Regions from separate parts of the Bradyrhizobium sp. AC87j1 genome, predicted to be linked through region 3. Evidence: riboswitches for the same ligand, from Rfam matches in the RefSeq annotation. Region 3 holds a riboswitch; each other region holds the start of a gene.
What was found. A riboswitch is a leader RNA that binds a small molecule or an ion and turns the genes downstream of it on or off. The one in region 3 is predicted to bind cobalamin.
Positions count from the first base shown of each region.

Region 1: another riboswitch for cobalamin. It lies ahead of CV770_RS00040 (energy-coupling factor ABC transporter permease); the one in region 3 lies ahead of CV770_RS36125 (ribonucleoside-diphosphate reductase subunit alpha).
Region 2: another riboswitch for cobalamin. It lies ahead of metE (5-methyltetrahydropteroyltriglutamate--homocysteine S-methyltransferase); the one in region 3 lies ahead of CV770_RS36125 (ribonucleoside-diphosphate reductase subunit alpha).
Region 4: another riboswitch for cobalamin. It lies ahead of CV770_RS05425 (TonB-dependent receptor); the one in region 3 lies ahead of CV770_RS36125 (ribonucleoside-diphosphate reductase subunit alpha).

Region 1 covers NZ_PTFE01000001.1:2,494-7,679, reverse strand. The annotation lists gene cobT (nicotinate-nucleotide--dimethylbenzimidazole phosphoribosyltransferase) at 1-702, opposite strand, end outside; gene cobF (precorrin-6A synthase (deacetylating)) at 713-1,462, opposite strand; gene CV770_RS00040 (energy-coupling factor ABC transporter permease) at 1,508-2,185, opposite strand; cobalamin riboswitch at 2,223-2,441, opposite strand; gene cobA (uroporphyrinogen-III C-methyltransferase) at 2,487-3,218, opposite strand; gene CV770_RS00030 (cobyrinic acid a,c-diamide synthase CobB) at 3,215-4,525, opposite strand; gene cobM (precorrin-4 C(11)-methyltransferase) at 4,525-5,186, opposite strand, start outside.
Region 2 covers NZ_PTFE01000042.1:11,574-16,759, forward strand. The annotation lists gene CV770_RS21540 (nodulate formation efficiency C protein) at 1,768-2,565, opposite strand; cobalamin riboswitch at 3,432-3,634, shown strand; gene metE (5-methyltetrahydropteroyltriglutamate--homocysteine S-methyltransferase) at 3,738-5,186, shown strand, end outside.
Region 3 covers NZ_PTFE01000122.1:1,345-6,530, reverse strand. The annotation lists gene CV770_RS41885 (hypothetical protein) at 48-260, opposite strand; gene CV770_RS41880 (hypothetical protein) at 639-863, opposite strand; partial or broken gene CV770_RS36130 (IS6 family transposase) at 1,657-1,841, shown strand; cobalamin riboswitch at 1,918-2,131, shown strand; gene CV770_RS36125 (ribonucleoside-diphosphate reductase subunit alpha) at 2,236-4,176, shown strand; gene CV770_RS36120 (ribonucleotide-diphosphate reductase subunit beta) at 4,167-5,186, shown strand, end outside.
Region 4 covers NZ_PTFE01000005.1:138,429-143,614, reverse strand. The annotation lists gene CV770_RS05430 (hypothetical protein) at 1-132, opposite strand, end outside; gene CV770_RS05425 (TonB-dependent receptor) at 197-2,434, opposite strand; cobalamin riboswitch at 2,549-2,763, opposite strand; gene CV770_RS05420 (hypothetical protein) at 2,807-3,070, opposite strand; gene CV770_RS05415 (hypothetical protein) at 3,171-3,380, opposite strand; gene CV770_RS42465 (hypothetical protein) at 3,519-3,695, opposite strand; gene CV770_RS05410 (adenylate/guanylate cyclase domain-containing protein) at 3,820-5,186, opposite strand, start outside.

The DNA of each region.
Region 1 (5,186 bases), on a different contig from region 3:
TAGGATTTTTTCGGGCGCCGCGCCCGCGACGCCGTGATGCGCAATCGCCGCGTCGATCACCCGCGCCTTGTGCGCGCGACCCACCGCATCGACGCCAGTGCCGCTGCCGGCGATCTCTTCGGCGCTGATGCCGAGCAGGCTCGCCGCGATCGCCGCCGACGTCGTGGTGTTGCCGATCCCCATCTCGCCGAAGATCAGCAGATCCGGCTTGCCCGCCTCGGCACGTGAAACCGCGCGCTGGCCAGCCTCGAAGGCGAACGCCAGCTCCGCAGGCGTCAGCGCGGCGTCCACGCTGAAATCGCGTGTGCCAAGGCGCGGCTTGTCGGTGATGACACCCGCCATTGCCTCTGTTGCCAGCGTTCCGGCATCGACGACGTCCAGGCTCGAGCCAAGCTCGCGCGCCAGCACCGAGATCGCGGCGCCGCCAGCGGCGAAATTCGCCATCATCGCGATGGTCACGGCTTGCGGATAGGCCGAGACGCCCTGCGCGACAATGCCGTGGTCGCCGGCGAAGATGATGATCGGCACCCGCGCGGTACGCGGCTGTTCGGTCGCCTGCAGGCCCGCAAGCTCGATCGCGAGCTGCTCCAGCCGGCCGAGTGCGCCGGTCGGCTTTGTCAATTGCGCCTGCCGCGCGATTGCCGCCTCGCGATGGACGGCGGAGACGTCGGGGCAGTTTCGGGTGACCCATTCGGGGAGCATACTGCCTCGCTTACGGCCTGCGCTTCAGAATGTAGCTGTCCATGATCCAGCCGTGCCGCTCGCGCGCTTCCTGCCGCGCCGCGACGATGCGCGGGCCAACCTCGGCGAGCACGCCGGACATGACGATCTGGTCGGGCATGCCGAGATAGGCGCCCCACCAGATCTGCAAGCCTTCCGGATCAAGCGATTGAAACGCCGTGCCGCCATCGAGCATCACCACCACGGTGTCGACACCTTGCGGCCAGCCGCCTTCACGCAAACGCCGCCCGGTCGTGACCAGAAAGGGCTCGCCGATGTCGTTGAGCGGCAGCGCATGGGCCGCGCACAGCGCCTGGATCGAGGTGATGCCGGGCACGACTTTGATCGTCGGCAACGGATTGAGCCGCCGCGCAATCCGCAACGAGGAATCATAGAGCGAGGGATCGCCCCAGATCAGCAGCGCAACCTTGCCCTCACCTTCGAGATGGTTTGAGACCGTCTGCGACCAGGCCGCGGCAACCGCATCGTGCCAATCGTCTACGCCTTTGCGGTAGTCAGCTTCAGCGACGTCGCGCACGGGAAGGTCGAACTCAGCGATGGCTGTCTTGTCGCTGGTGAGCACATCCGCGCAGATCGTCCGCCTGAGATCGGCGAGATCGGACTTCGCCGTTCCCTTGCGCGGGATCAGGACGAGATCAGCGGCGTTGATCGCTCGAACAGCGGCGCGCGTGAGCTGGTCGGGATCACCGCAACCGATGCCTATCAAAGAGAGCGTGAGCATCGCGAACGCGACGGGCGGCCCTGCGGCCGCCCGCTCGCTTGTCTCTCAGGCCGCGTTGTGCAGGCGCGGGGTGACGAGGCCGGGCGCGGTGACGCCGCGCAGCGACTTCGCCAGCGCCAGCACCGCGAGATCGGCGAGCGGCTCGATCACGATGACCAGCGCATAGGACGCGGCGAACGTCGCGATGTTGGCGAGATTGGTCATGGCAAAACCGGAGCCATAGACCGCCCAGAACGCCACCCAGGCGATCACGCCGGCCTGGTAGGTCGTCGAGAGCGCCAGCGCCTGCCGATACTTCAAATCGACATAGGCGGTGTTGCGCGAAATGATCCGTGTGGCGATCGCCTGGATCGCGAACAGCGGCACCAGCAGCGTCGTGACGTTCATGCCATATTGCGGGATGTCGACCGGCTCGAAGAAGACGCCCTGGAGCAGCAGGCCGAATGCGAGGCCGAAGGCCGCGGGCGCCGCACCGAACAGCAGGAACAGTGTCGAGCCGAGAATGAAGTGCACCTCGGAGACGCCGACCGGGAAGTGCGGCAGGATCTCGAAGAAGGTGAAGACAAGGACTGTGGTGGCGAGCGTCCGCGCCGCGAACGACGTGATGCCCTGCTCACGCACGGTCTCCACCGCGAGCTTCAGCGCAACGCCGCCTGCGGCGATGCCGGTTGCGTAACTCAACACGAGCTTGGCGCCCGTCACGACCCCGGGTTCGATATGCATGGCTCAATTCCTTCCTGCCGTCACACCCGACGGCCTTGGCCTCAAAACGTGCAGGGCCGGTCTCCTGGCTCGCGGTTCCCCGGGATTTCCGGCCTTCCCGGACCTTGCGGCCCAGTGGCTGATCGGAGTCCCTCACCGCTTACAGTCGCGGGGGCGGCTGGGGTTTTGGGCGCCGCAACTGGGTCCGCCCACCCCCATTCCCGATTATGCTCCGGCGCTTTGCGCCGCGTCGAGCACCATGCCTCTCTTGTGTGCCCCTTTCGCTGAGCCTGCGTCAAGGGGCGAGCGGCGGCCAAGGCCGTCATGACGGATAATCCCCCGCCAGCGCCCCAAACAGGATCACGGCGGCCGTCGAGGCGGCGCCGCCGCGCGCAAGCTGCTCGGCAAGCTCGGCGATGGTGGTGCGGACCAGCCGTTCGTCGGGGCGTCCGAGGGATTCGGCGAACAGCGCGGGGGTATCCGCAGCGAGCCCGTGCGCGATCAACTTTGCGACAAGCGCCGGGAAGGTGCGCCGGCCCATATAGACCACGGTCGTCGCTTCAGGGTCGGCCAGCGCCGCCCAGTTCAGGTTGGGCGGCAGCTCGCCGGTGACATCAGCCCCGGTGACGAACTGCACCCGGCGCGAGGTATGGCGCCGGGTCAGGGGAATGCCGGCTTGCGCCGCGGCAACACAGGCCGATGTCACGCCGGGAACGATCTCGTAGCCGATGCCGGCCTCACGCAGCGTCTCCAACTCCTCCTCGAGCCGGCCGAAAATGCCGGCATCGCCCGACTTGAGCCGAACCACGCGCGCGCCGGTTGCGGCATAGTCGACTAGCAAGCGGTTGACGTGGTGCTGCTTGGTCGAGGGACGCCCTGCCCGTTTCCCCACCGCGACGAGATTGGCGCCGGGCCGGGCGAGATCGAGGATCGCGCCGGAGGCAAGATCGTCATAGAGCACGACGTCGGCTTCGCGCAGCCGCGCGGCGCCCTTGAGCGTGAGAAGCTCGGGGTCGCCGGGTCCGGCGGAGATGAAGGAGACGAATCCGCTCACCGGTCCTCCGCGATCAGATGAAAGAACGTGCCGGTGGCGTGGCCGCGCTGCGAGCCGGTCTCGGCGATGACTGCGCCAGTCGCATCATGCACTACGGCCAGCGGCATGTCCGGCTGGGCAAGAATGGTCGAATAGTGGAATTCGTGGCCGCGCAGGCGCGCGCCGGAGCGATGTCCCGGCATCGGCGCGGCGAGTTCGGCCAGACGATAACCGAGATGCATGCGACGCTTGGCAAAGCTCGTCTCGAGGCCAAGCAGGCCTGTCATCTCGTGGCGGACACCGTCCGCGTCGGTCAGAGCGGTTCCCAGCACCATATAGCCTCCGCATTCGCCGTGCACCGGCCGCGTTTCGGCGAACGCGCGCAGGCCGCTGCGAAAACGCGCATTGGCCGCGATCTTGCCGGCATGGAGCTCGGGGTAGCCGCCGGGCAGCCAGCACACGTCGGCGCTCGCGTCGGGCGCCTCATCGGAGAGCGGCGAGAATGTCGAGATCTCCGCGCCCGCCCCGCGCCAGGCTTCCAGCATATGCGGATAGACGAAGGAGAACGCCTCGTCGCGGGCCAGCGCAATGCGCTGCCCCGGCGGTGTCACGTTCAGCCCATTCGCGGCAGGTTGCGGCGACCAGCTGGCAGCCGATCCCAGCACCGCATCGAGATCGACATGCTCGGCAACGAAGCGAGCGGCCTCGTCGATCAGCTTGCCGATCTCGCCCTGCTCTTCGGCCTGCACCAGGCCGAGATGTCGCTTCGGCAGGTTGATCTCGGCGTGACGCGGCAGCGCGCCGAACACGGCAATGCCGACGCCGTTGAGCGCACGCCGCACGAGATCTTCATGGCGCGGGCTGGCGACGCGGTTGAGCACGACGCCGGCAAGCCGCACACCGGGGCGATAATCGCGAAGGCCTGCGGCGATCGCCGCCGCGGTCTGCGCCTGGCCGGAGGGATCGATCACCAGAACCACTGGCCAGCCCAGCAACTCCGCAATGTCGGCGGTGGCACCGGTGCCGGAGACACCGCGCGCGGCGACGCCGTCGAACAGGCCCATCGAGCCCTCGGCGAGCACGATATCGGCGTTCGCGCCGCGGCTGACGAGATGCGAGATCGCCCCGCGGTCCATCGCCCAGCTATCGACGTTGACGGAAGCGCGTCCCGTAGCGGCGGCGTGGAAGGCGGGATCGATGTAATCGGGACCGCTCTTGAAGCACTGCACGTTCAATCCGCGATTGCGCCAGGCGCGCGCGAGCGCCAGCGTCACCGTGGTCTTGCCGACGCCGGAAGCCGGTGCGGAGATGACGAGCCCTGCCGCCATCACGAGGCCTCCGGAAAGCGTGGCTCGGCACCGACAGGCCGATAGCGGCGATCATAGTCGGCAGCATAGAGGCGGCTCTCGTCGAAATCCGCAGCGCCAAGCGTTCTGCCGACCAGAATGATCGCGGTGCGCTCCATCTCGGTGCCGACGGCAGCATCGAGCGTAGCAAGCGTGGCGCGGACGATGCGCTGGTCCGGCCAGCTCGCGCGCCAGACGATGGCGACCGGGCAATCCGCGCCATAATACGGCGCGAGCTCGGCGACGACCTTGTCGAGCAGATGGATCGACAGATGGATCGCCAGCACCGCACCGGTCGCGGCGAAGGCTGCCAACTTCTCGCCCTCAGGCATCGCGCTGGCACGGCCCGGCGTGCGCGTCAGCACCACCGTCTGAGCAAGCCCCGGCAGCGTGAGCTCGGCTTCCAGCGCTGCCGCAGCGGCGGAGAAGGACGGCACACCAGGTGTCACGGTAAACGGAATGCCAAGCGCGCGCAGGCGGCGGAGCTGCTCGCCCATCGCCGACCAGATCGAGAGATCGCCCGAATGCAGGCGAGCGACGTCCTTGCCCGCCGCATGCGCGGCGGCGATCTCGGCAATGATCTCATCGAGCGACAGCGGCGCGGTATTGACGATGCGCGCGCCGGGCGGACAATGGGCCAGCA
Region 2 (5,186 bases), on a different contig from region 3:
CCGGCGCCGCCACATTCGACTGCTTAAACGCTATGTCCGTTATTCGGTCGACATCTTTCGACGTTTTTTCTTAAAAAGGGTGGCCGTCATTTCCAAGCTACGACCTCACGCTGCGTGAGGTTCAAGCGATTTCTTCCGGTGTGCGTGTCGCGGTACCCTTCGAACCTCGCCGGTCTCTCTCTCTGGCCGCGCACTGCACCCTCTCCACCTGAGAAGGAGATCCGCATCGCTCGGCCGCGAACTCGGTATGCGGGAGAAAGCCGAACCTCGGAACGCCGTTTATCACGCGATTGGAGAACAAAAGTCGCCTGTGAATCTTGATGGTCGAGTGGAAGTCAGGAGGGAGGAGCAATCTGGCTATGCTTTGTGGCGGCGACCATCGGCAGGGTTGCCGACGGTTTCAGCGAGGACGATGACATTTCGCCGTAAATTCTTGTCGGGAAAGACTGATGTTCGAAAAGAAACCTGGTCTTGCTTCTTCTGAGATCTGGACAAAGGCGCCACGGAGTTCAGCTCAATGTCCGCTGCGTAAAATGAACCGGTATCGTTTGCGCAAACCGCGCAAGACCCGGAGGCCTCTTTCGGAGAGCCAACCGGGGTGGTCGTTGATGCCAGTTCCGTTGTGGCTTTTCACACGTCTGCGCTGCACCATATCTCGTTCGTGGTGCCGCCGCCGCGTTCGGACAAGGACCGGATTGTCATGACCAGGCGGCGACTGGCGGCCGCTCTCTCGTGGTACGCTTCACCGCGATCACATGTGGAGAGTTACCCACCAAGCCCGGCGTGAGGGCGTGCGTTTGCGCCAGGGAAATTTGGAACGGCAACCTCCGTGGCTTCGTTGTATACGCGCCGGGCGAGGGGTAAGCCGCCCGCGTATTCGGAGGATCGCGAGTGTCATCCTGATGCCATTCGGTACGAGGCCTCAATCCACAAAATGGTTGCCCCATCGCGGCACTCGGGCAGGGTAGCTCTGGTGCGGTTTAGCCGACTCAAGCTACAAATCATTCGCAACGACCTCACTACAGAATGGGAATGAAATGGTTGCAGCCCCCCGGGATTTTCCGGTCTCTTCCTACGCGCTTGAAGTGGATGGTCGACTCAGAGCCGAATTCGCAACCAGAGACGGCGCCAGGGCAGGCGGAGCGGAACTAAAGAGGCGTTTTCCCACGCTTCAAATCCGGATCTTTGACGCGCAGACGAATGCGCGCGATGAAATCTAGCGCCGACTCAGTTCGGTCCTCGAAGCCTCGCGCACGGCTCCGGGGCTCTCGCCGGGGTACTCGGAAAAGGGCCGGTGCTCAGAGGGCATTGCCGGCCCACTAACACTGCCCGATTACCGTCATAACGCGTTTCGTCGCAGCACTCGATCCCGCGTGCCGCCTCGGCATCGGCATGCTTACGCTCTTTCGGATGCCAGTCAGTCGCGCGATGGGCGGCGCACGCCGGATCGGGCTTGAGCCCGGGCATCTTCAGGCCCGGTCCCTTGAAGAGTGGCATGGAGGAGCTGGTTCCCTCGTGGATTGGTGTCCTCCCACCGCGTCGGGCGCGCCGGGGGCCAAATCTCGCCAGCTGGCACGCGCCGCTGAGCTCGGCTACTCGCAGAAGGAATCGGAGGTAATCGTGCTGCCCGACTTTTTCCTGACGGGCTGAAAGCTGCAGGAAAGGCTCGCGACTGCTGAAGGCGTAAACTAGAGCTAATATGTCTGTAGTTCCTCAGACGTTCGGCCGTAAAGGAGCTACGGCGCGATCTTGCTCTGCGCGACCATTTTACCGAGGGCCTTCGCTCCCCTCTAACTCTTCCTGTTCCATTGGCTCCATGCGAGCGAACCAGGAGCCAGGAGGAAAGGCCGCGATACGCTTGGCAAAGGAGGATTGCGGCTCCCAATCTTGCCCTTCGCTCTTCTCGAAAGTGATGACCCCGTTGTATGTAAAAAAACGGGGCCCTGGGATATTACAGTTCACTAAAAGCAAAACGCGCCACAGATCACCTTTCTCGGTCGGCTTGTCATTCTGCTTCGGCAAGTAGTCCACTCCAACAGGTTCAACGATAGTGCAGCGGCCCTGCCTCAGAAGATCGCCGAGCCGGCCTTGCATGGTCGTCACAAAGTTGAAGTTGCTCGGATCATGCAGAAAGCCAAAATTTGCGTCCCTTTCGCCATCCTTGACTTCACTGGCGATCAACGAGAGCGCCAGGGCGCGCCAGCCCAATTCCATCGGTTTGGCATAGGTCGACGCAAGTTGAATCGTGCCGTCGAGCGCGATCTTCCAGGTGATAACGTATTGTTCGTCTGATGTATCATCGCGGTGCCTGGTCCACGAAACGAAAACATGGTCATTTTCGTCAAGTTCAGCGACGCCCCACATTCGAGGGACGAACTGCGCCACCTTCGAGACATTGGAGATAATTTGTTCTATTGTCTCGCCGTCTTGCGCTCGCCACGTTGACTTGAATCTTTCGATAAGGGGGCTCTCGTTGGCGCGAACACTGTTGCTCGTCGCAGCCAACCCGGCCAGGCAGATCAGGGATTGACCGAGACAAAACCATAACGCGCGTCTTCCAGACATTTTCCTCATAACTGTCAGCCTATCTGCTTTCATCCACACGTCATTCTAAAGCGGGGCAACCTTTAACCTGTTATGCGCGAGCGCAAGAAGTTAGCGGCGACGCGACGGGGAGACCGATGGTGTCCCGTGCGAGCAGGCGCTCCCCTCTATGTCACGCGCCGCTAACTTCGCTGCCGGCGACAGCTTCAATCTGCTGTGCCGGACATGCCCAGCAGGAGGAGACTGGGCATGCCGAAGTCTTGCATTCTTCGTGCCAGGTGATGGACGGTATTTCACACCGCTTTTGTGTCCTCTTTGTCGACTTTCCGACTGGCAGGTCTCGATGTTTCCTTTCAGCGCTATCCAGCGCGGTTTATGCATCCTCGTCACGCGACGGTTTGGTCCGGTATCGTTGCCAGAATGTGCGTTTCGATCTCTGCCATGCGTTTGGGCATTTGCGGCCAATGGGCCATGGTGCGTTTGACGGCCAACGACGCGAAGCCGATCTTCACCGCCGAGCATTTGGAGTCTTGCTGAACTGCAAATCAACGTGCTGGCGGGGTATGTTGCTGGCCTTGCCAGCTGGGGCGTATTCAACACGGATCCTGTTGGCCGAGAAGGTGACTGGATGGTGGACGTCCTCAAGAACCGCTGGGAAGCCGGAGATGCGTTCTGCTCGAGGTGGCAGTCCCGACCGCGCAAGCCCGCATTTGTCCCTTCCACCAATCTGGCGTGCGGCCCGCGGGCAGCTCCGATGATCATTCCGATATCGCCGATTGAAAGCGCTTCTACATCATCTCAACGTGATGCACGGTGATTCGCGTAGCAGATGTCGCAGCATCAGCTTGAGACATAATCTGAGAGGTTGACGGAAGACTTCTCTTGCCGATAATCCAAGCCGTCGAGGTTCTCCGGTTTCCATTTGATCCGGAGCTAAGAGGGAAGCCGGTGACAATGCCGGCGCTGCCCCCGCAACTGTGAGCGGCAAGCCGCTGTCCAACGACGTCACTGAAGCCTGCGCGGCTTCGGGAAGGCCGGACAGAAGCGATGACCCGCGAGCCAGGAGACCTGCCCCGACAATGTATTCGTCCACGGGCGGGGTGTCCCGGTGGTGCGCCAAGCAGCCGTCGCACCGCGCGACTTCCCCTGCCTGCGTCCGCCATGGCCTTTGCCCCCAACATGGGGTTCACGCTATGACTCTTCTCTCCCTTCCGGTTGCCACCCTCGGAACGCCACGCATCGGTCCAAGGCGCGAGCTCAAACTCGCTCTCGAAAGTTACTGGGCCGGAAAAAGCAGCGAACAGCAGTTGCTCGAGGATGCAGCTGGCCTGCGTGCCGCGAACTGGGCTCGTCAGAAATCTATCGGCGTCACGGTCATTCCATCGAACGATTTCTCGCTGTATGACCAGGTGCTCGACACAAGTGTCATGGTTGGCGCCATCCCGGAGATCTACGCCTCGAAAGCCGAATCCGTTTCGCTCAAGACGTACTTCGCCATGGCCCGCGGATCACAATGCGACGATCAGGATGCGAGTTGCGGTCACGGACCGCGCGGATTTGGCGCACCCGCGCAGGAGATGACCAAGTGGTTCGACACCAACTATCACTACATGGTCCCCGAGTTTCACAGGGGACAGACTTTCAGGCTATGCTCTCGCAAGCCGATCGAGGAGTATGAGGAAGCCAAGGCCCTTGGCTTTCAGACCCGCCCTGTCCTGATCGGGCCGGTCACATTCCTAAAACTCGGCAAGAGTCCCGATCCTGCGTTCCAGCCACTCTCACTACTGGATGAACTGATACCGGCCTATATCGAGGTTCTGCAGGAATTGGCCAAACGTGGGGCAAATTGGGTTCAGTTCGACGAGCCCTGCCTGGTTCTTAATCTGGATGAGAGGGCGCGACAATCTTTGCGACATGCCTATGACCGGCTCGCCAAGGAGGGGCCAGCCATCAAGATCTTAGTCGCCAGCTATTTCGGCGATCTCGGGGACAATCTGGACACCGCCTTGAGCCTGCCAGTCGCCGGACTGCACCTCGATCTGGTTCGAGCGCCACAGTTGTTGGACCAGATCATCGCTGGCGGCCGAAGTGATCTCGTCATGTCGCTCGGTGTCGTCGACGGCCGGAATGTATGGCGGTCGAATTTGTCGTCGCTGCGCCAGCGGCTCGAACCCGCCATTGCGAAGCTCGGCAAGGATCGTGTACAGATTGCCCCATCCTGCTCGCTGCTTCATGTGCCGGTCGATGTTGAACTCGAAACCGGGCTCGCTTCCGACGTCAAGAGCTGGCTTGCTTTCGCGGTCCAGAAGATGCGAGAGCTCGCGATCCTGGCGCGGGCACTCACAGGCGACCAGAATGTTGCGCTAGCTCTTGCCGAGTCGGACTGTGCCGCGACTGTCCGCCGGACTTCGCCGAAAATCCATGATGCCAATGTCGCTGTCCGGATGAAAGCGATCGACCAGACCATGCGTCGGCGCGCGAGCCCATTTGCCCGTCGTGCCGAGATCCAAAGCAATCGTTTCGGACTACCGGCTTTTCCTACCACGACGATCGGATCGTTTCCGCAGACCAAAGAGGTCCGGAATGCCCGTGCGGCGCATGCCCGAGGCGCTATGAGCGACGAGCAATACGACAGGTTCCTC
Region 3 (5,186 bases):
TTCCCGACGAACCGACCGTGCCACCGCGCAATTGACGGCGAGCAGTTTTAGTCGCGGCGAGAAACGACATGATCAACGCACATCGTGCGTGAGCGGCCAACGCGCGATTGGTACTCTTCGAGATCCACTTCGCGCGTCAGGTGCGAGTAACGAATCTTCAAAGCTGGCGTGAAGTTCGCCTTCTTCGATGCCCGCTTTGCCGCCGTCCGCACTGATGCGATGGCCGACAAAGACCTCGCGTCGGCACGTCTTGCGGTCATGTTCCCTCAGGGTAGCAGCACTATATTTGAGCCGAACCGGGTTGCCGCGCCTTTTCCATTGCGACCCTGCACGCGGCCGGAAAGGTCAGTGCGAAATCCGTCCTGAACTCATATTCTTTGACCATAGTACGGGGAGAGACGATCCGGAAGCGCCAATATCGGCGTCCACTTGGCTTCTTCCCGTACCCGCGCTTCCACTGCGACGTGTCAATCCGCACATCACCCATGTTCGGCCTTGATACCTCGAAAATTACACTCTGCCCTAGCGACCGCGCTTCAGGGCATCAACTCCTTCGGCTGGTAGGCGTTGGGCTCGCCCTTGATGTTCCGAACTGGTCCAATTCATCCGAGCGACTTACACGCCAAGTAAGCGTCGGCTCATACAGCGTGACGGACGGTTGCCCAATCGTGTGGCGGATCGAACAATTTTAGCTCCTGTGGTTGTGCCTCCAAGCGGCGCCTCAGAAATCGCCCATCAATGCGCCCTTTCCAACAACGCGCCGACCAGCCTTGATTGATCTCGCTGCCTGCCACGATCAGCATGAGCGGCTCCTTCACGCGGCGAGCAATGCGCCGCAGCGTAGCCGAGTCCAGATCGCTCATTGCCGCGGCGCCACCGGATGCGAGTGCCAATCGCCGAGGTAATCAACGTCACCCGCGCTATCCTGAAAAGCCCGCCGAATCTCTGCGACCTGCCAAGCGTGATCAGGCACGAAACAGTGTCGCCCGTGAAGGGCGTGCGGGCCGGGACCGCGAAGGTCGACTACCACCCGGTCTTTCCCCGCGCGCCCAGCCGAGAAGAACTCCGCCATTCTCAAGGGGGACAAATTCGCAAGCAAGTTTGCACATTGCCCGCATCACGTGCGAAGAAAGCAAGACGTTCATTCCCCGGCCCAAACAGCGTGGATGTGGGGGGCAATCAAACGCTCCCAGCGTGGCAGCACACGTGCTCTGTTTTGGCCTTGCAGTGTCAGGATAGACACTTGCCAGGTGCCGGGGTCGTACTTCCCTTCTGAGAGCAATCCGACCGCACTGCGGACGACTTCAAGCGAGACTTCTTGCAGATCAAAGCCTCCTCCGGTGAATGTAGGCGCATTGCACCCTAACGGCGTGACGATTCCGGTATTATCGAGACGCGGTTTGGATATATGTTTCTCGTCCTTCCAATGTTCATGGAGGCAAACCAAGCAGCTTTTGGAATCGTGAACAAAGCGCGCGACCACGCCGCCTGCGAGCCCCACGGTCGCGTAGCCTCACATAAGGCACATTCAGTTGGAAAGTGATTCCCCGAGCCAAGCCCCTGCCAGGGCGAGGGGTGGAGACTCGACGGGAAGCACTTACAGCGGACATCGCCGAGTGAAGGGATAGTCCAGACCACGAACGCCGCAAGGGTAAGAGGCGACGCGATCGGATCATGAAGCGTTTCAAATCGTCCCGTCAGGCTCAATTTTTCTGTCAGTTCATGATCAGGTCGCGAACCTTTTCCACATCCTCTCTCTCGGAGCCGTCACTGCCGACTTCCGTCGTGTTTCGCGCGAGCGAGCCTTTGCGACTTGGCGCGAGATCTCCACGACAAGCGCTCGCCGAACCTTGACCTCGGGGCTGCTCCAATTCGTTAACTTGACGGTGCCGCTTGACGAATCTCTGCGAGCGGCGCCTATATGTAGCCCGTCACGGTCTTCCATTCCCGCATCTCGTAGGATGGAAGCTAAGAGGGAACCCGGTGCGCCGGCAACGGCTATTCCGAGGCTGCCCCCGCAACTGTAAGCGGCGAGCGGTTGTCATCATGGTCACTGGCGCGACAGCGCTGGGAAGGCCGACAGCCCCAGCGACCCGCGAGCCAGGAGACCTGCCGCGACTGAACGAAAGTCCTCGGGCGGGGTGCCCCGGTGGGTCGCTTGCAGCCGGGCACATTTGCCAGCTCTCCTCGCAAGTCGTCCGCGCGGCCCCAGCGCCTAACATCGCGGGGTTGCCGATGTCGCCGTCTTACGATTTCGATCAGCATGGTCATCTCGTCGCGCCACCGGGTGTGCGGCCGCGCCTAGCGCAGGCGAAGCCTGCCGCGCCTGAGCCGTGTCTGGTGCCCCTTTCGCCATCGCCGGCTCCGCTGCCGTGGCCCCTCGCGCCATCGCCAAAGCCGCCCGACCTCACGCTCGATCCGTCGCGCGACGACTTGTTGACGTCGTTCGGCAAGCTGACGCTGACCGACCGTTATCTGCTCGCCGGCGAAACTTACCAGGACATGTTCGGGCGGGTGTCTTGCGCTTTCGCGGACGATGTTGCGCATGCCCAACGTCTCTATGATGCGATGTCCCGGCTATGGTTCATGCCGGCCACACCGGTGCTCTCCAACGGCGGGACCACGCGCGGCCTGCCGATCTCCTGCTTCCTCAACTCGGTGGCGGACTCGCTCGAAGGCATCGTCGGTACCTGGAACGAGAACGTCTGGCTTGCTTCCAACGGCGGCGGCATCGGCACCTACTGGGGCAATGTTCGCTCGATCGGCGAGAAGGTGAAGGGCGGCGTCACTTCAGGCATCATCCCGTTCATCCACGTCATGGACGGCCTGACGCTGGCGATCAGCCAGGGCTCGTTGCGGCGCGGCTCGGCGGCGGTCTATCTCGATATCCACCATCCCGAGATCGAGGAGTTCCTCGAGATTCGCAAGGCGTCCGGCGACTTCAACCGAAAGAGCCTCAACCTGCATCACGGCGTCAACGTCACCGATGAGTTCATGGGTGCCGTGGGCGCCGGCACCGCGTTCGCTCTGCGGAGTCCGAAGACTAACGAGGTCGTCCGCCAGATCGATGCCCGCCAGCTGTGGCAACGCATCCTTGAGAACCGGCTCCAGACTGGCGAGCCTTATCTCTTGTTCATCGACACCGTAAACCGCGCGCTCCCCAAGCATCAGCGCGAGCTGGGCCTCAAGGTCTCGACCTCCAACCTGTGCAGCGAAATTACCCTGCCGACCGGCATCGATCATCGCGACGAGGAGCGCACCGCGGTCTGCTGTCTGTCGTCGCTCAACCTCGAGACCTGGGACCAGTGGAGTGAGGAGCCCACCTTCATCGAGGATGTCATGCGCTTCCTCGACAACGTGCTCAACCACTTCATCACGGTGGCGCCGGACGGCATGAAGCGTGCCCGCTACGCTGCCCTGCGTGAGCGCTCCGTCGGCCTCGGCGTCATGGGCTTCCACTCCTTCCTGCAGGCCAAGGGCATTCCAATGGAAAGTGTCATGGCCAAGTCGTTCAATCTGAACATGTTCCGAAAAATCCGTCGCGACGCCGACGCGGCATCCGTGACGCTCGCGCGCGAGCGTGGTCCGTGCCCGGATGCCCTGGAACGCGGCGTGATGGCGCGCTTCAGCCATAAGATCGCAATCGCGCCGACCGCCTCGATCAGCATCATCTGCGGCGGCACCAGCGCCTGCGTCGAGCCAATCCCGGCCAACATCTACACCCATAAGACATTGTCCGGCGCCATCTCGGTGCGTAATCCGCATCTCGCCAAAGTGCTTGCGGCGAAGGGCGCCGACACTTCGGCGATGTGGCAGTCGATTATAGCACACGAAGGATCGGTGGCCCGTCTCGACATCTTGTCGGAGCACGAGAAAGCGATCTTTCGCACCGCTTTCGAGATCGACCAGCGCTGGATCGTCGAGCTTGCCGCCGACCGCGCCCCGTTCATCTGCCAAAGCCAGTCGATCAACCTCTATCTCCCAGCCGATGTCGATAAATGGGACCTTCACATGCTGCACTGGACGGCATGGCAGCGCGGATTGAAAAGCCTCTACTACTGCCGCTCAAAGTCTATCTCGCGCGCGGCGTTCGCCGGCAAGATCGGCGACAGCGACAAGGTGGCGGCGCCGCAGCCGCAGCGTACTGATTATGAGGAGTGCCTTGCATGTCAGTGATCGATCTTTCGGCCGTCGATCCGCGTACGCTGATCGGCAAGGGACGAGTGGGGCTGCTCGACTCGACCGGAACCTATGATGTCGATCGCTACGCCTGGGCTTACGAGCTCTGGAAGCGCCAGCAGCAGACCCATTGGATGGGCGAGGAGGTGCCGCTCGGCGCCGACCTCAAGGACTGGGCGTCGGACCGCGTCACCGCCAGCGAGCGCGCGCTGCTCACCCAAATCTTTCGTTTCTTCACTCAGTCGGACATCGAGGTCGGGGACAACTATCTCAAGCGCTACATCCCGATCTTCCAGCCGCTCACTGTTCAGATGATGATGTCGGCCTTCAGCAACATGGAGACGGTCCACATCGACGCCTATGCGCTGCTGCTCAAGACGCTCGGCATGCCCAAGACCGAGTTCGAGGCATTCCGCGGCTATGCCGAGATGCGCGCCAAGGCGGACTACATGCACGAGTTCGGCGTCGACAGCGTGGCCGATGTCGCTCGGACCTTGGCGATGTTCGGCGCCTTCACCGAAGGCATGGCGTTGTTCGCGAGCTTCGCCATGCTGCTCAACTTCCCGCGCCACAACAAAATGAACGGCATGGGACAGATCGTAAGCTGGTCAGTGCGCGACGAGAGTCTGCATTGTGAGGGTATCATCATGCTGTTTCACGAATGGCACCGCGAAACCGGCGCGGTGACGCGCGCTGTCCGTGACGACATCGTCGACGTCGCCAAGACCATGGTGAAGCTGGAGGAGAACTTCGTCGACCTCGCCTTCGGGCTCGGCAAGATCGAGGGCATGCGAGCTGAGCAGATCCACGCCTACGTCCGCTATGTCGCCGACTGGCGACTGACCCAGCTGCGGATTGCCCCGGTCTTCGGCTTCTTCGAGGCCAAGGAGGGCGGATTCATCCAGCTCAAGGCGCATCCATTGCCGTGGCTTGTCGAGATTCTCAATGGTGTCGAGCACGCCAACTTCTTCGAGCAGCGCGCCACGGAGTACTCCAAGGCGGCGAGC
Region 4 (5,186 bases), on a different contig from region 3:
GCAGGCGAACGCAAAACTTGCGAGCGCGCATGACGCCGTCAGCAGCGCAAAGCAGAACATCGGCGCAAGGCGCGGCGCGACCGGGTGAAGCCGGAAGCGATCGTCGCCAGACGGCAGGATGCTGAGAGCCATGGGTGAATCTCCTTCTCTTTCGAATGCTAATCCATTTGAGGGCACCTGACAGCCCTGACGAAAATCAGAACGTTGCGCCGGCCTTGAGCAGATAGGTGCGGCCGGGCAGCGGATAGGCGCTGAAGCGGCCGTCCGTGAAGGTGCTCGCGATGGCATAGTCGTAGTAGAGCGCGTTCAGCACGTTGTTGACGCTGAGGGACCAGAAGTAGCGCTCAACCTGGCCGCTGAGCTTGAGATCGATCGTGCCGTTGGCGGGGATCGGCTTCTGGGTGCCCGCCTGGTCGTTGTCCATGCGACGCTCGCTCCAGAAGCGCGCGGTGGCATCGAGCACCACGTAATTCTGCCAGATGTTCCAGGTGACGCCCGCACTCGCCGTGTAGCGCGAGACCAGCGGCACGTCGTTGCCGGCCCAGATGCCTTCGCGGAAGACCGCGCTTGTATAGGCCACGCCGGAGCGCAGCAGCAGGGCGTCGTTGACGCGATAGGATAGACTGGTCTCAGAGCCGTAGCGGCGGGTCGGATCAAGATTGGTGTTGTAGAACAGGACCGGATTGAAATGGACCTCGTTGGTGAGATCCATCAGATAGACACTGCTCTGCAGCTGCAACCCGCCGCCCTTGATGCGAACACCGCCCTCAATGTCCTGCGAGGTCTGGGTCTTGAGCTGGAACGTTTGCGGGATCGCAGCGAAGGTAAAGGGATCGAACGAAGGCCCTGAGGACAGGCGCTCGTCGACATCAGGCGTGCGGAACGCGCGCGCAACGCGGCCGAACAGCGAGACCTGGTCGTTGAGGCGATGCTCGGCGCCGAGATGCAGCGCATATTGGGTCTCGTTGCTCGTCAGCGGCAGCGCGCCGATGTCGGCGTTGAACGGAGCTGCCGGGTCGAAATTGTCGCGTGCCGCAAGCCTGACGTTCTGCACACGCGCGCCGTAGGAGATGTCCGTCGTGGGCGCGATTCCCAATGTGTGCTGGAAATAACCCGCAACCGTCTGCTGCCTGAGGTCGTAATTGTGCCATGGGGAGAGCCCCTGCCCGGCGCCGCGGTTCTGCTCAAAGCTCGCATCGTAATAGTCGATGCCGGTCAGGAGCTGCGACGGCATGCCGAGCAGCAGGCTCTTCACGCTGAGCCGCGGCGTGATCGACCATGTCGTCAGATGGGAACCGACATAGGTCGACGTGAAGAACGCCGGAACCGGCGTCGGGGTGGAGAAGAAAGCACTCTGCTGCTTCTTGTCGCGCACGCCGCCGTCGACGATGAGATCGACGCCGTTGACCAGGGTCTTGGTGAAACCCGCAGTCGCGCCAAAACCCTGCTGGTTGGCGTAGTTGAAGGGCGTGCTGGTCCCTCGCCGGTTGGCCCTGAGCTCGTCGAGGCCGATGGAGGGATCGACAGTGCGGCCGCCCGGCAGTCGCAGCTCCTGATTGTCGCCAGTGACGGTGAGAAAAGCGGTCAGGCCGGGCGTGGTGTAATTGAGATTGCCGACGCCATTCTGCTGGGAATAGCGGTTGTTGTCGCGATAGCCATCGGTCCTGACCGTATTGCCGTAGAACGAGGTCGACCACGGACCCGAATTGAGTGAGGTCGACACGTTGCCGAGCCTGGTGTTGAACGAGCCGAAGCCAGCCTCGATGCGCGCGGTCACGGGCGGTCCGCCAACGCCATTTTTGGTGACGATGTTGATCACACCGCCGACCGCGTTGTCGCCGTAGAGCACCGCGCCGGAATTGCCCCGCGTGATCTCGATGCGTTCGATCGAATTGAGCGGGATGGTGGAGAGGTCCACCTGCGCCATGTCGACGTCGTTCAACCGCCGTCCGTTGACCAGCACCAGCGTGTTGGCGGTGGCAAAGGCGCCGAAGCCACGCAGGTCCACGCTGGTCTTGGCGCCGATCTGACCGCCATAGAGCGTCGTGATCTGGGCCCCCGGCGTCTGCGTCGCGATGATCTCGGCAAGCGTCTGCGACGGCGAATGCGCAATATCCGCGGCCGTGATGACGGTCGTGGCAGCCCCGACGACGCCGCCGCTGCCGGCGGCAGCCTCACCGCCGGAGCCGGATGAGCCGGCGCCATTGCCTGCCGGCGCGACATTCGTCCTCACCCGCTGCCGCGTCGCCTCGCCGTCACCGATCGCCCTGGCGCGCGTGCGGTTCTGATCGTCGGGCCTGGTCACCTCGATCGGCGGCAATTGCTCGGCAAGCGCCTGCCGGGCGAAGGCGGAGGACAGATCGAGCGAATGGAGGGAAACGGATGCGAGCAGGCCGGCGCTGAGGCGCCTGGCAGCAGGGACAAGACGGGACACAATTGTAACCTCGGTATGACGTCAGTGGCACGTCACAGCGAACGAGGTTTCACGGCAGAGCGATGGATTGCTCCGGTGAAGCTAATGTCTGTACTCCCCGACCGACATCTTCGCGTGTGACCACGGCTGACGGCAGGTCTCCTGGCTCGCGGGTCGTGACCTTTCGTCGCCTTCCCAGGACCGAGATTCCCAGTGGCATGAGACGAAAGATTCACCGCTTACAGTTGCGGGGGCAGCCGTGGCGTTGAGACAAATCCCTGCGTTGGGACAATCCCGCACCACATTCCCTTTTGATCTCCGTGAGGAGAACCGTCGCCGATCATTTACGAGCCGTTGGCCCCGGGAGTCAATCGACCGGTGCATGCCGGGCGCTCAGGTCCGCCCTCGCACCCGTTGCGCCTGGGCCCAGGCGACAGCGACGTCGCGCGGCGGAACATCGACGCGCTTGATCGGGGTCAATTCGCCGGAGGCCGAGACGATGGCGGTCTCCTCGCGGCGACAGCGCGTGCAGACAAAGCGCACCTCGTGCGGAGACGCCGACCAGCTCGACCGCTTCACATTGGCCGCCATCGGCCAGGCATCACAATGCGAGCACGACACCAGAAATCGACCGGGATCGAGCATACCCATTTCCATCGGACTCCACGTCCTGCCCACTTGCTTCAATGATTAACCCAAGTGAATCGTTCCGGTGTCCCAGCACCGCCACTGGGTGCGCTGCGAGAAAGCGGTGGCCTCAGCGCGCGCCCCTGAGGGTGCAGGAGGTGGTGCAGGTGACCGTGGTGCCGCGATCGCATGATTTGCAGGCACTGACGCACTGGTTCATATCGCGGGGATTGTAGCTGTAGTTCCGCATCGGGCAGGTCGGCGTCGAGCCGGTGATATCCTGCTCCTGGTCGCAGGCCGCCGTCATGAGCGCGAATATGATCACGGCAACGAGGCGCATGTGATTGCCCTGTCAAGCATGGCAAATGACACTCGCGAGGTGCGCTGCATTGCAGCTAACCCCGGCCTTTCCACCACGAGCGATCGCTCGCGAGGTCAAGGATGCGCGCCAAACCTTAAGAACGGATTGCAGCCGGCGTCAGGCAGCAGCCTTGGTCGCGATCGCCTGCCGCATGTCCACCGCCAGCTGACGGTACTGTTCCGAGAGTTTCAGATAGAACTCGCGCTTGGTGCTGTCGGTGGCGAGCTTGGCGATCAGCTCGCATTCGGCGGTGAGCGTCTCGAACCGTTCCAGCCTGTCCTGAAGTTCCGTCATCGGCGTGTCCCCGTCAAACGCCTCAAGGACATCCAACCTAAGCCCGGGAAATAGGTCACGGCGAACATCGTTATCGAGTAGAAACGTTTTTTCCGGACAGGGCGGGCTGGCGCAACAAAAACGGCTATTTCTGCTCCTGGCGCCAGGCACCGTCCCACCCCTCCTCCGGCGGCTTGGCCTCGAATTGCGCGATGCGGCCGAGCATCGTACGCGAGGGACCGTCGCCGGGGACGGCTTCGAGCGCGGCGTTGAAAGCGGCGCGCGCCTCGTCGAAGCGGCGGGCCCGATAGGCGGCGAGCGCTTCGGCATAATGCGTGCGCAGGCTGTCCTGCGCGCCGGTGAGTGCGCCCGCCCGCGCCATCACCTCGAAGATCGGCTGCGGCGCGCTCTGGCCGGCGACCGCCAGACGATCGACCTCGCGCAGCTCGAGCCGCGCTCCGATCGCATCAGCAGTTGCCTGCGAGATCAGGATGCGGGTGCCGTAGACCTTGTTGACGGCCTCCAGCCGCGAGGCCAGGTTCACGGCGTCGCCCATCACGGTGAAGCTCATCATCAGCTCGGAGCCGATGCTGCCGGTCAGGACCTCGCCGGTGGCGATGCCGATCCGCAGGTCACACGGCGCCGGCATGGCGCGGATGCCGAGCAGGTCGGGCAGCTGCTTCTGCAGCGCGGGCACCTGGTCGACCATCTCGGTTGCGGCGATGCCGGCCAGGAGCGCCTGCTCGTCCTCCTCGATGAAGGGCGGGCCCCAATAGGACATGATGGCGTCGCCGATATATTTGTCGATGATGCCGCGATTGCCCCTGATCGGTCCGGACATCACCGTGAAATAGTGGTTCATCACCCTGACGAGGCCGCGCGGGGTCATGCCCTCGCTCATCGAGGTGAAGCCGCTCATGTCGCAGAACATGATGGTCATGACCCGGCGCTCGCCGTCGATCGCGACTTCGGGCCGGTCGATCAGCCCCTGCACCACCTTGGGATCGATGTAGCGGCCAAAGGTCTCGCGGATGCGCTCGTTGTGCCTGAGCTGCTCGGTCATGCGGTTGAAGGCCGCGGCGAGCTCGCCGATCTCGTCCTGCGTGGATACGGTGATGGTCTTGTCGAAGCGGCCGGCCTCGACCTCGCGGGTGCCGGCGAGCAGTAGCCGCACCGGGCGCGTGATACCGCTGGACACCAGGAGCGCGAAGGCAAAGCCGACGATCGCCGCGAGCACAGTCACAATGGCGGAGATGACGATCGCCTGATGCTGACGGCCGATCACTGTCCTTGTCGAGGCAAAGACCTGCTTCAACATGTCCGCGCGGATGGTGTCGATCCTCTGATTGAACTGATCGCGCAGTGTATCGAGATGCTCCAGCGTGCCACGCACCTCGGTCATCTGCTTGTCATCGACCTGCTTGAGCAGCTTGGCATGATCCTCATTCATTGCCTGCCGAAGTTCGGTGAGCGCGGTTTCGATGCGCGTCTCGATCCGCGCCAGCCCGGCAT